DNA from 2 places in the Bacteroides sp. AM23-12 genome. Region 1 is predicted to be linked to the other one. Evidence: riboswitches for the same ligand, from Rfam matches in the RefSeq annotation. Region 1 holds a riboswitch; the other holds the start of a gene.
What was found. A riboswitch is a leader RNA that binds a small molecule or an ion and turns the genes downstream of it on or off. The one in region 1 is predicted to bind cobalamin.
Positions count from the first base shown of each region.

Region 2: it holds a riboswitch for cobalamin, as region 1 does, so the genes downstream of both, accC (acetyl-CoA carboxylase biotin carboxylase subunit) here and DW640_RS00295 (PKD-like domain-containing protein) in region 1, are expected to answer to the same signal.

Region 1 covers NZ_QTLF01000001.1:81,716-87,855, forward strand. The annotation lists gene DW640_RS00290 (receptor) at 1-1,564, opposite strand, end outside; gene DW640_RS00295 (PKD-like domain-containing protein) at 1,602-3,362, opposite strand; gene DW640_RS24280 (hypothetical protein) at 3,394-3,525, shown strand; cobalamin riboswitch at 3,524-3,734, opposite strand; cobalamin riboswitch at 4,566-4,779, shown strand; gene DW640_RS00300 (YncE family protein) at 4,958-6,025, shown strand; gene DW640_RS00305 (TonB-dependent receptor) at 6,101-6,140, shown strand, end outside.
Region 2 covers NZ_QTLF01000006.1:54,350-60,489, forward strand. The annotation lists gene DW640_RS08005 (acyl-CoA carboxylase subunit beta) at 1-1,279, opposite strand, end outside; gene DW640_RS08010 (acetyl-CoA carboxylase biotin carboxyl carrier protein subunit) at 1,300-1,809, opposite strand; gene accC (acetyl-CoA carboxylase biotin carboxylase subunit) at 1,830-3,341, opposite strand; cobalamin riboswitch at 3,477-3,683, opposite strand; gene DW640_RS08020 (thioredoxin family protein) at 3,876-4,199, shown strand; gene pncB (nicotinate phosphoribosyltransferase) at 4,412-5,581, opposite strand; gene DW640_RS08035 (hypothetical protein) at 5,665-5,937, opposite strand; gene DW640_RS08040 (SDR family NAD(P)-dependent oxidoreductase) at 6,087-6,140, opposite strand, start outside.

The sequences.
Region 1 (6,140 bases):
CTACAGACTCTAAACTCTTAAAATTTAAATAAGAGAGGTCAGTTACAGTTTTTTCTATATTTATATATAACCTTTCAGTCACTCTTGTAAGTTTAGGAAAGTTGCATCTTTTATTGTCATTTCCAGTAGCGAATTTACCTACAGTTTCTAAATCGGGCATACTCACTGACTCCAATGTCACATTTGCTGTAGCTTGGAAACTTAATTCCCCTGTAACTTGTTTAATACCGGAAAGTTCTACATTAGTAAGCGGAGTGGTAACCGTGAGACTGGCAAAAGTAGAGATTCCTTCTGTTTTGGGTAGTTGATATCCTGTGAATGCATAGCTTCCCATTTCTTCTTTTCCTTTTAGAACGAAATTATTGTCAACATAAGTGATAGAAATACTGTTGATGTCTTTTTGACTTGCATCCAATTCCGTTACGCTTGGACAATGTGATACACTTAGCTTTTCCAAATTGGACGGTGCAATGGTTTCGTTCAACTTCGAAAATTTGGCACAAGAAGTAATGCTAAAAGAAGAAAGAGTGGATAATTTGGGAAGACTGATTGTTTCTAACTTATCTGCATAACCAATAGATACTTCTTTACAGGAGATAAGTTCCGGTAGATTAATTTGGGTGAGTTCCGGATGTTTTGTTCCCAACGATAGAGTGAACTTTTTTCCTACCTGCTTTAAGACCGGCAAATCTAATGAAACAAGCTGGCTGCCATAAAGAGAGAATGTACCATCTCCATCACTGTTATCTCCTTTTCCCGGAATGCTTTCGAGCGAATTGAGATTTAAGCTTTTCAGGTTGGGAGCTTGGATATAGCATTGTTTTAGAATTGTAGTTAGTTGCGGGCATTTTATAGAAGTGATGTTGTTTTCTGCCGGGTTTGCTATGAATAGTTCTCCACGGATAGAAAGCAAGTTTGGGAGTGCAAACTCGGTCAGTGAGCTATTGTTTCTCATGCTGATACTTCCCACCTTTTCCAGTTTAGCCAGTCCGGCAAGGTTTTCACCTTTATAGTATTGCCCGATAGTGATGTCGTCCATTACTTCGGTAATCTTTGCCAATCCGTTCAGATTAATCACGGGGTCTTCTGTATTTTCTACTGTAGCTATGCTCAGACTGCCTTCGATAACCGTGACATGGTGGTCGGCTAAAGCGTCTACATCAGCTTGCGAATTAAGTATGAATGTGCCGATTTCACTTACAGCGGAGTAGCGTACTGTATATTTATAGGTACGCGTAGTTCCGTTGTAGGAAGTTACTGTGAATTGTTGCTCTTCGCCCCAGGCGGTAACGGAAGAAGGATTGGGGTTAACAGTTGCCTGCTCGCTAAGGGTATAGCTGGCTTGCGCGCCATCGAGCGAAGTTCCTTCGGGAACCGTTACGGTGATCTCATTGTCTATAATCGTCGCTTTCCATACGTTTTCATTGCTTTCCAGTGAAAAACTAAGGAAGTTGTTGTCTACTCCGGTGAACGGGTTTTCATCGTCGTCGTCGCCACATGCTGCAAAGATGCATCCGGTACATAAAACCACTAACAGGGTTTTCCAGTAATTTACTTTTCTCATTGTCTAAAAAATTAAGTGAATTTATAATGAATGATTATTAATCTATCTTTGAAGGAGCTTCGCTCATCTTATAATCGACGAAGCCGAATACTTCGGTGGACAACTCTCCGATGGCTCCCGCTACGGATTGTATGCCGGTCTGCACCTTGATGAAGTCGATGTATTGCAACTTGACCGGAGTGCCGTCGGGATACATGGCGTTTTCTATCTTGAAGGCGTTGCCTACGGGTGCGGCATCGTGATTGTCGCCCTCGGCGAGAATGTCTTCTCCCCAGTTGTCCGCATATCCCCACGGATAGGATTCATTGCGCCAGATTCCGCCCGGTGTCCGGGTTGTATTTCGCTTCAGGCGGGTACCGTATAAAGTATAGTTGTTTTCCTTTATCCATAGCGGGAAGTTAGGATTGAGGTCGATGGAGCCGGAGTTTCCCCGGTTGTCGATCCATTGCAGGGGCATATTGTGTGTAGGCGGGCGGTAGTAAGTGACGGCATAGTGTTGATAGGTTTCCGCCTTTCCGGTTTCGCTGCCACGTAGTTCGTACCAAGTGTCATTGGGCAGTCCGTCTCCGTTTTCGTCCTGCATGACGTAGACGATACCCGGTTCGGAACTACCGTCGAAGGGATTGCCTATGATAGCGAAGTCATATCCTCCGTTGCTGCTAACATCGGGTTTGTTGTATACGCTGTGGTCGAATCCCACGATGATATATCCTCCCCATGCACCCAGAGACACATAATTGTTTTGTACATTCATGCGAGTCTCAGCGTAACGACAGGCTTCTTCTTCGGTCTGTCCGGAAATCTGTGCTATGAATTGTCCCGGAGCAGGGCGTAGGTGGTATACTTTCACTTTACTGTCCGAACTACCAGCTGACGGTGCGCGGTAGTATTTGGCTTCATCAGACGGCAGGCAGACTACGGTCTGGATAGCACTTTTTATTATGTCGCCATCTGTTCCGGTTACTTTTACCACATAGCTTCCGGCTGTTGGTGGAGTGAAGGTAAAAGTGGGGCCAGTTTCTCCCTGTTGCATTACTTCGTCTACTTCCCACACGTAGGTTGCATGGGTTGTTGTATCCGTAATGACGGGAGCTATACAGGCAGCACGACCTTTGGGGACGGTTAGTTGATTACTGCTGAAGGTTATATTCATCACTGGCTCAGGTGATACCAGTACGGAAGTCGACGCATTCCCGCTACCGTCTTCGTTGGTAACCGTAAGTTTGAAACTGAATTGTCCTTCTTCGGTGGGGGTAAACGTATAGGTAGCTTCGGTTCCGACCGTTTCTTTGGTTTTACCGCTTTCGTCAATGGACACCCATTCGTACTTTGCTCCTTCAGTGAAATTTACGGAAGATTCGAGGGTTACGCTCTTTCCCATATAGGTAGAGTAGGCGGGAATCAATGATACGGAAGGTATCATTTTTTCCACTACATCTACCCGCAGTTCTTCTTCGGCATAACCATTCTTGGCGTCCACGCGGAATTTGAAATAGACTTCTCCTTCCGCTTTAGGTGAATAGGTGTATGAGAGGTCTGTACATACTATTTTACCTTTCTCGTCTTTCCATGTATATACAGGATCGGTGGCATCGTTCACTAGGGGAGTGATTGTGATGCTTTTCATAATCTTTACTGTGTAGATTCCCGTACCGTTGTCGAAGGTAATTACCGGTGGTTGACCTGTTGTCCCGCCACCCAATTCTTCATCATCACCGTCGTTCCGGCAGGAGGCGAAAGACACGACAGTACATAGCATTAATAAGCTAGCGATTGTTTTTAAAAATCCATTTATCATAAGCATACTTTTAATTAGTTTGCAAACAGGAATGATAATGGATTTTACGCTGGGCAGTCAGTATCCCGGTAAGTATAAATATAGAAGAAGCCTCTTCCGTCCGCACATGGTAAGCGCCTGTGGAAAAAGACAACGAACTACCTCCCGTATGCCGCAGGAGTAAAATCCAACCGAAAGGAGGTAGGTCTTCTGACTTATTCCCTTATTTGCAGCGCCTTCCCAGAGAAAATTTCCAGTGACAAATTGCTACAAACTGTACTGTCCTTCAAGGGCAGTACGGGAAAATACAGCAGCGGATACTGTTGCCGATTCACACGGCATTCCCTTTTAATCTTCGATAGCTTTTGTTATATCTTAATCGAATGAAATACAACTTATTATAGCAACGAAGAACCAACTTCTTGACCGCAAAGATAGTTATCTTTTTATATAATATGTCTATTTTAACTAATTAATTTTTATTACGTTGTCGGGGGTGGGAAAGGAGGAATTGGATATGGTGACACTATCTCTCTCTGATAGTGTCACCATACTTGCAGGATAGTGTCACTATGCCGATGGTATAGTGACACCATCTCCAAATGTTCTGTTTTTAAGATTTTCTATTGGGAAAATAGAAGCTAAATACTTGAAATAGGAGAAAAATGGATTACTTATATGCAAGAATATGCGGAAAGCGGAGGCCGTTATGCAGGAAAAATGGTTATATATGCAGCTTTTGCCGACCAAGTAGGTTGATTTTCTTTTAAAGGAAGGCGGGTTTGGTTTTAAAGGAAGGTCAGTTTGGTTTAAAACCAATCTTAGTTTGCTTATAAAGCAATGTTAATTCGGTTAAGAAGCAATCTTATTTTGTACGTTATTATGCTTTTTTGTGCTGTTTGCTCTTTTGATATGGATGCTTAGTTTATGATAAAATGTCGTAGATATAGTTTCTTTTGTTTGCTGTTGCTTGCATATTCTTGTAATCTAGGCTAAAATGATTGAAAATTGATGGTTTTGATATTAAGCCGCTTTTGTGAAAATAGAAATTCCTCCTCTTTTTGATGAGTCATCCGGTTTTTATCCGAAAGATAGGAAGGAACAGAGGGCAAACTTTTCTCTTTTTCATCTGCTTGCTCATAATGTGCTAATTTGAAGAAGTCTTTAATCTTTTGTTCTTGATAAAAAAGACAGGGGAGAAGTGAGGCGTGAAATATAATTATAGTATCTTTGCACCCGCAAGGTTCGTATTTGGAATTGTCTAACCTTCCAAAACGATGAAAAGGGAATCCGGTGTAAATCCGGGACAGTACCTGCTGCTGTAAGTCCTCTCTTTCGGGAGATGAGTTTATCACATTCTTTGCCACTGGTGACATCACTGGGAAGGCGTGATAAACGGGGACGAGTCAGAAGACCTGCCTTGCCGCTGCAGATTTATACCCGCGGGTTTCGGGTAGAAATCAACTGGTATAGTTCATTCCTATATTCAATTGATTCCTCATTCAACCGGTCGGTACAAATGCTATGTTTGATGTTTGTCGCAAATTATAATTTGCTGGCAGATGTCTAATGAGTGATGCGACAAGTTAGTTAATAACCTTTTCTCACTTTTAATTATGAAACGAATTTTACTATCTGTTTTATTTATTGTCTTCTGTCTGACGGCTTTTATCGGTTGTATGAAATGGGATTATGGTGAGATGGAGGATTTCTCAGCTACGGGAGACGGTCTTTTCATTACCAATGAAGGGAACTTTCAGTATGGTAATGCTACCTTATCTTATTATGACCCGGAAACGAAAACGGTAGAAAATGAAGTATTCTATCGGGCTAATGCGATGAAGTTGGGAGATGTAGCACAGTCAATGACTATTCGTAATGATGTCGGTTGGGTGGTAGTAAACAACTCTCACGTCATTTTTGCCATTGATATTAATACATTTAAGGAAGTGGGACGCATTACGGGACTTACTTCTCCACGCTACATTCATTTTATTTCGGACGAAAAAGCCTATGTCACACAGATTTGGGATTATCGTATTTTCATTGTCAATCCCAAAACTTATCAGATAACCGGATATATCGAATGTCCGGATATGACGATGGAAACAGGCTCAACAGAACAGATGGTACAATATGGCAAATATGTGTATGTAAATTGCTGGTCTTATCAGAATCGTATATTAAAGATAGATACTACAACGGACAAGGTGGTAGATCAGCTTACTGTAGGTATACAACCTACTTCTCTCGTTATGGATAAGAACTTCAAGATGTGGACGATTACTGATGGAGGGTATAAAGGAAGTCCATACGGGTATGAGGAGCCATCGCTTTATTGCATTGATGCCGAAACATTCAAGATAGAGAAACAATTTAAGTTTCAGTTGGGAGATGCTCCTTCGGAAGTACAGCTTAATGGTGCGGGTGATGAACTTTACTGGATTAACAAAGATATTTGGCGTATGTCTGTTGATGCGGAGCGTGTCCCCGTACGTCCTTTCCTCAAGTATCGTGATACGAAGTATTATGGTCTGACGGTTAGTCCGAAGAATGGAGATGTCTATGTGGCTGATGCTATTGACTATCAGCAACAGGGGATGATTTATCGCTATACGAAAGATGGGGAACTTGTGGATGAGTTTTATGTAGGGATTATTCCCGGAGCATTTTGTTGGAAGTAATCGGTAGAGAAGAATATGAGGAGAAATATATTATTAGTGCAGTTTGTAGGAGTTCTTTTATTACTTCCATCTATAATGAGTGGACAACAACACAGCAGCGACAATAAGAATTGGG
Region 2 (6,140 bases), on a different contig from region 1:
TCGGATAAGCGAAGTTCACATCTGCACCTGTCTGTTTGGAGTTCATCACAATATACGCGCCACCGTATGCCTTGCGGGTAATGACTGTCAGTTTGGGAACGGTAGCTTCGGCAAACGCATAAACGATTTTAGCACCGTGGCGGATGATACCGTTGTTCTCCTGCGTATATCCGGGAAGAAATCCCGGCACATCTTCGAAAGTAATCAACGGAATGTTGAAACAGTCGCAGAAACGGATGAAGCGGCTTGCCTTGTCGCTGGCGTCAATGTCGAGAACACCGGCAAGGTAGGCCGGCTGATTGGCGACAATACCAACCGAACGGCCTGCCAGACGTGCAAAACCGATGATGATATTCTTTGCGAAGTTAGTCATTACTTCGAAGAAATAGCCGTTATCTACTACCCGTTCGATGATATCCTTCATGTCGTATGGTACATTCGGGTCTGCGGGGACGATGGTGTCGAGTACGGCATCTTCACGGTTGGTCTCGTCAGTACAGTTCTGCTTTTTCGTTTCGTCCATATTATTCTGAGGCAAGAAGGAAAGTAGTTCGCGAATGCTCATCAACAGTTCTTCTTCGGTATTGCACATAAAGTGAGTGACACCGCTTTTGCTGCTGTGTGTCATGGCACCGCCCAGTTCTTCTTTGCTTACCTCTTCGTGAATCACAGTCTTTACCACATCCGGACCTGTCACAAACATGTGACTCTTTTCTTTCACCATAAAGATGAAGTCGGTGAGGGCAGGAGAGTAGCAGGCGCCTCCGGCACACGGACCAAGAATAGCCGAAATCTGAGGAATCACCCCGCTTGCCATTGTGTTCTGATAGAAAATGTCCGCATAGCCGGAAAGGCTTTCAATTCCTTCCTGAATACGTGCACCTCCGGAATCATTCAGCGCAATTATCGGAGCACCGTTCTTCAATGCCAGTTGCTGCACTTTCACAATCTTTTTCGCGTTCGAAGCAGACAGTGAACCTCCGTAGACTGTAAAGTCGTAGGCATAAACAAATACCTGGCGCCCGTCAATCTTTCCGTAACCGGATACGATGCCGTCTCCCGGAATCTTGTTTTTGTCCATGCCATAGTTGGTGCAGCGGTGAACCATCAACTTGTCCAGTTCAACAAAAGTACCTTTGTCGAGCAGCATTTCGATGCGTTCGCGGGCAGTCATCTTTCCGCTTTCGTGTTGCTTTTCAATCTTTTCCACGCCCCCACCGAGGGAAGCGATGCGGTCACGTTCCTGGAACGTGGCGTATGCTTTATTTATTTCTTCCATGATGCAATCCGTTTTTAGTATTATACAATCGGCTCTAATGTTATTAATGTCTGGTCACCGGTGATGTTGTCGCCTTCCTGAACCAGAATTTCCTTGATGCGGCAATCTGAAGTCACTTTGTAGTTGCTCTGCATTTTCATGGCTTCGATGACGATGACGGTATCTCCCGTTTTCATTTCCTGTCCTGCCGTAACAGGGATTTTCACCACCTTTCCCGGCATTGGGGAAGTGATGCGGTCGTTCTGTTCGTCTTCGCCTTTCTTGCGCATACGCAGATACTTTGCCTGGCTGTCCACGATTTCAACATTGAAACTGCTATAATGCGTATTTACCTTATAGCTTTTACCGTTTTCGCGGCGAATCAGTTGTGCGTTTGCGCTGCGACCGTCCATCAGAATATTGCAGGTGCCATTTTCGGCCATCACAACATCTGCTTCAAACGGTTTTCCGTCAATGGTAAGTACCACTTTATTGTCTTCCTTGCTGACGAGCTCTATTTCCGCTACGCGGTCTCCTATATGAATTTCCATAATTGAATGCTGTTTTTAGTTTAGATACGAAGTACACCTTTGTGCAAACCGAATTCTTTCCATTTGCTGATGGGACGGTTGTCCGTTGCGTCACCTCTGTTTTCTTCAAGATTCATCAGATAATCCATGTAGGCAGCAATCATGGCAATGTTTTCGGCACGTTCGCTGGTGCGCATGATGCATTGTTGCAGATGCTCGCCGTTCTTGGTGATAAAGCCTGTGTCGTAATGGCCTTCCACAAAGTCCGGAGTGTCCATGATGGCACGCAGGTAGCTGATGTTGTTCTTTACCCCTGTCAGTTTATACTCATGGAGTACGCGGCGCATCCGTTCGATGGCATATTCGCGGTTAGTAGCCCATACGATCAGTTTGCCGATCATCGGGTCATAATAGATCGGGATTTCATATCCTTCGTAAACGTAACTGTCGATACGAACACCGATTCCGTTCGGTTCTGTAATCTGCTTGATGATTCCCGGGCTCGGCATGAAGTTCATTTCCGTGTCTTCGGCACAAATACGGCATTCGATGGCATGGCCGCGTTGTTGGATATCTTTCTGTTTCAGCTGGAGCACTTGTCCGTCGGCAACTTTGATCTGCTCTTTCACCAAGTCCACTCCGACCACTTCTTCCGTTATCGGATGTTCTACTTGCAGACGGGTGTTCATTTCGAGGAAGTAATAATTGCGATGCTTGTCGACCAAGAACTCAATCGTGCCTGCACCGATATAGTTGACCGCTTTGGCCGCGGCTACCGCCTTTTCACCCATATCTTTACGCAGTTCGGGAGTCACGAAAACCGATGGCGTCTCTTCCACAATCTTCTGGTTGCGGCGCTGTACGGAACATTCGCGTTCGCACAGGTGAATCACGTTTCCGTGTTTGTCACCCAGAATCTGAAATTCAATGTGATGAGGTTCCTCCACGAACTTCTCCAGGTAAACGGTATCGTCGCCAAAAGAAGAAAGTGACTCGCTCTTGGCAGTTGTATAAGCCTCTTCCACCTCTTCCGCACTGTGGATAAGGCGCATACCTTTTCCGCCGCCGCCCATAGATGCTTTCAGCATCACCGGATAACCGATCTTGTTGCAGAGTTCTACGGCTTCTTCCACACTTTTCAGATTCTCCTGTGTGCCGGGAACGACAGGGACCCCTGCCTCGATCATTTTAATACGGGCGGATATCTTGTCGCCCATTGCCTCCATCGTTTCGGGGTCCGGTCCGATAAAAATAATATTTTCTTCCTGACAGCGTCGGGCGAAAGTCGCGTTTTCGGACAGGAAACCATATCCCGGATGAATAGCGTCAGCATGGCATTCCTTTGCCACTTCGATGATTTTTTCTATATTCAGATAACTCTCTTTGGATGCTGCCGGTCCTACGCAATAAGCTTCGTCTGCATAGAGCACGTGCTTCGCGGTCCGGTCTGCTTCGGAGAAAATTGCGATACTCGTTATCTCCATCTCCCGGCAGGAGCGCATCACCCTTATGGCAATTTCACCGCGATTGGCTACTAAGATTTTTTTTATCATACTTTACTCAATTAAGTACATACTTATTTAATGCCTTCCCATCTTCACAGACATAGTCCATCCGACAGAAACACAGTATTTTCTTGATTTGGGGCTTAACAAATGATGTTCTTTCTCCTAACCCACGAGGCAGAAGAACGCTTTACGCGAAGTGGCAGGTCTTCTGACTGACTCTTGTCTTATAGTGCCTTCCCAAAATAACATCAGTGGCGATAAATTAGTTCATTAATAAGACATTGTATAGAGCTTCACAGCAGCGGGACTGTACGGGATTTACACCCGATTCCCTTTTAATCGTCATCCGTTGGACACGGACTCCGAACCATTTCGGGGGGCAAAGATAAATAAATATTGAATACTGTGTTCTGTTTTTGCACGAAAGTTTCAGTTTTGTGCAATGAATACTCCGGCAGATATTTCCTCTCCTTTACTTTTCCAATAGAACTAAATCTCTGTGTATTAATGTTTATGCGTTAAACCTTCCTCTTTTTGTATTGTTAAGACTCCCACTAATTAATTAAAAGGAGAATCGATATGAAAGAAAAGAAAATAGCTCGTGATACGAGAAACAGAGAGAAACTGGCGGGTGATGACTGGGTAATGGCAGAATTTTATGCAACGTGGTGTCCTCACTGCCAGCGTATGCAGCCTTTGATAAAAGAGTTCAAGAAAGAGATGGAAGGGATAGTCGAGGTAGTACAGGTGGACGTAGACGAGGAAAGTGATCTCGCTAATTTCTATACCATTGAATCCACTCCCACATTCATTCTTTTCAGAAAAGGTGAACAGCTCTGGAGACAATCCGGTGAACTGACGCTGGAAAGATTGGGAAGAGCGGTCAAAGAGTTTAAATCTTGAAAAAGTATTAATAAAAAGGGATGTTTTTCTATGAAAGTTTTAAATCGTGTTATAAAACATACTTTTTTATTTGGATAATTTGCTAATAACACAGAAGTACGTATCTTTGCACTGTGTTTTTCATAGTATTAGATTTAAGGTTAACAAAGGTTGGAGCAAGGCGTTGCTCCTTTTTTTATGCCCGTACCCCGGCTTTCTGTTCAGAGCGGTCTTTATTTCGCCAGCCTTAGTTCGTACAGACAAGCCTGTACTTCCTCCGGACTGCCTGTATGTTTTCCCTCGTCATCCGATAGTTTGATGCATTCTCTCCATTCCTGATTGACATTCATTTTGCATTGCGTGAGTTTCATGACAATGTTGGAAGGGGCAAATCCTGTGTCATTCGTTAGATTGGTACCGATTCCGAAGGAACAGCGAATCTTCTCCTTGCAGTATTCCTGAATTTCCAGTGCCTTCGTGAAGTCGAGAGCGTTGCTAAAGACGATTGTTTTGGTAGTGGCATCAATGCCCAGTTCTTTATAGCGGGCTACCAGTTTATCAATAAAATCAAATTCATTGCCAGAATCGCAGCGTACTCCGTCGAATAGCTTGGCCTGCTTGCGGCTGAGATTGCTCAGGAATATTCCTGAAGTATAAGTGTCGGACAGCGCAATGCCCAAATCTCCGTCGTATACATTTACCCAGTTTTCGAGCGCCATATAGTTGGCGTGCTTATATCCGAACTGTGCCCCATGAAACATGAACCACTCATGCGGATGAGTTCCCATCATTTTCATGCCGTACTTCATGGCAAAGTAGCAATTGGAAGTTCCGGTACAGTATTTGGCCGTATCATTCAGACGTTTGATCACCGTCTCCTGCACGTCGATTGAGAATCTTCTCCGCGTGCCGAACTCCGAGAAGCGGAGCTGATGCTGATTGGACAATTCCACTTTCTCCGACAATTTGCAGAGTATCTCGCTCATATCGGGTATGTTGCCGAAAAACTTGTTTTTGATTTCGGATACGATGGCAAGCAGCGGTACTTCATACAGTGTGACTTTATAAAGAAAATCGCTGACTTCAATATGCAGCCGGCCCGTTGTGTCCAGATGAATATCGATCTTGTCCGGATCAAAACGGAAAGAAGACAGCCATTCCCAATAGACTCTCGGAAGAAACCGGCAATTGCGTGTCATGTATTCCAGTTCCTCTTCCGTAAGCCTCAACCGGCTGAGGTTGCTGAATTCGCTTTTGAGCGCTTCCAGAAATTCTTCGGTATATTCAGTTTCGTTTCTGTCATTGAAGCTGAAAGTACCCATTGCGTAAGGGAATAATTTGATATAAGCGTACGAGGTGGTAAACTTATAGAGGTCTGTATCCAGCAGTGTTCTTACAATCATACCGTTTATTCTTTATATGTAAAACGTCGTAAAGTTAGCATTTGTTGGACAATCCTACTGATTAATTGGCAATAATTCCTTCTTTAGTAAGTTAATCCCACTTTTAGGGTGATGGAGTGGTGAGACAGTTCTTCCTTGAATTCGGTATGGAAATATTCATCGGTCCGCTGTTTCAGCGTTTCCAGTTGCTGTATTTCATAGCTTAAGGCAATATTCATTTTTAATTTTTGAGTGAGCTTTACTTGTGCTCCTACAGACGGGGAAAGATAAAATCCGCCATTGGTTTCTTTGGCAGCCGCCAATGAGCCACCAATGTTGCATTCCAGATAGGGAGTAAGTTTCTTTGGTCGCGTCATGAAGAACTGTTTTGGAGTATGTTGAAAGAGAGGGGATGAAAAAGAGAATAAATGGACAGTACATCTGGCTTTATTAGCAAAGAGTAAGATACTTTTTGATAGCCAATCGTTCTTATGATAAAAAGCAGGATGTACTGTCCGGGGTATATTTATGATAATTCAACGGTAGGATTGTGAATGGTTAAGCCGCCGTCTACCACAAT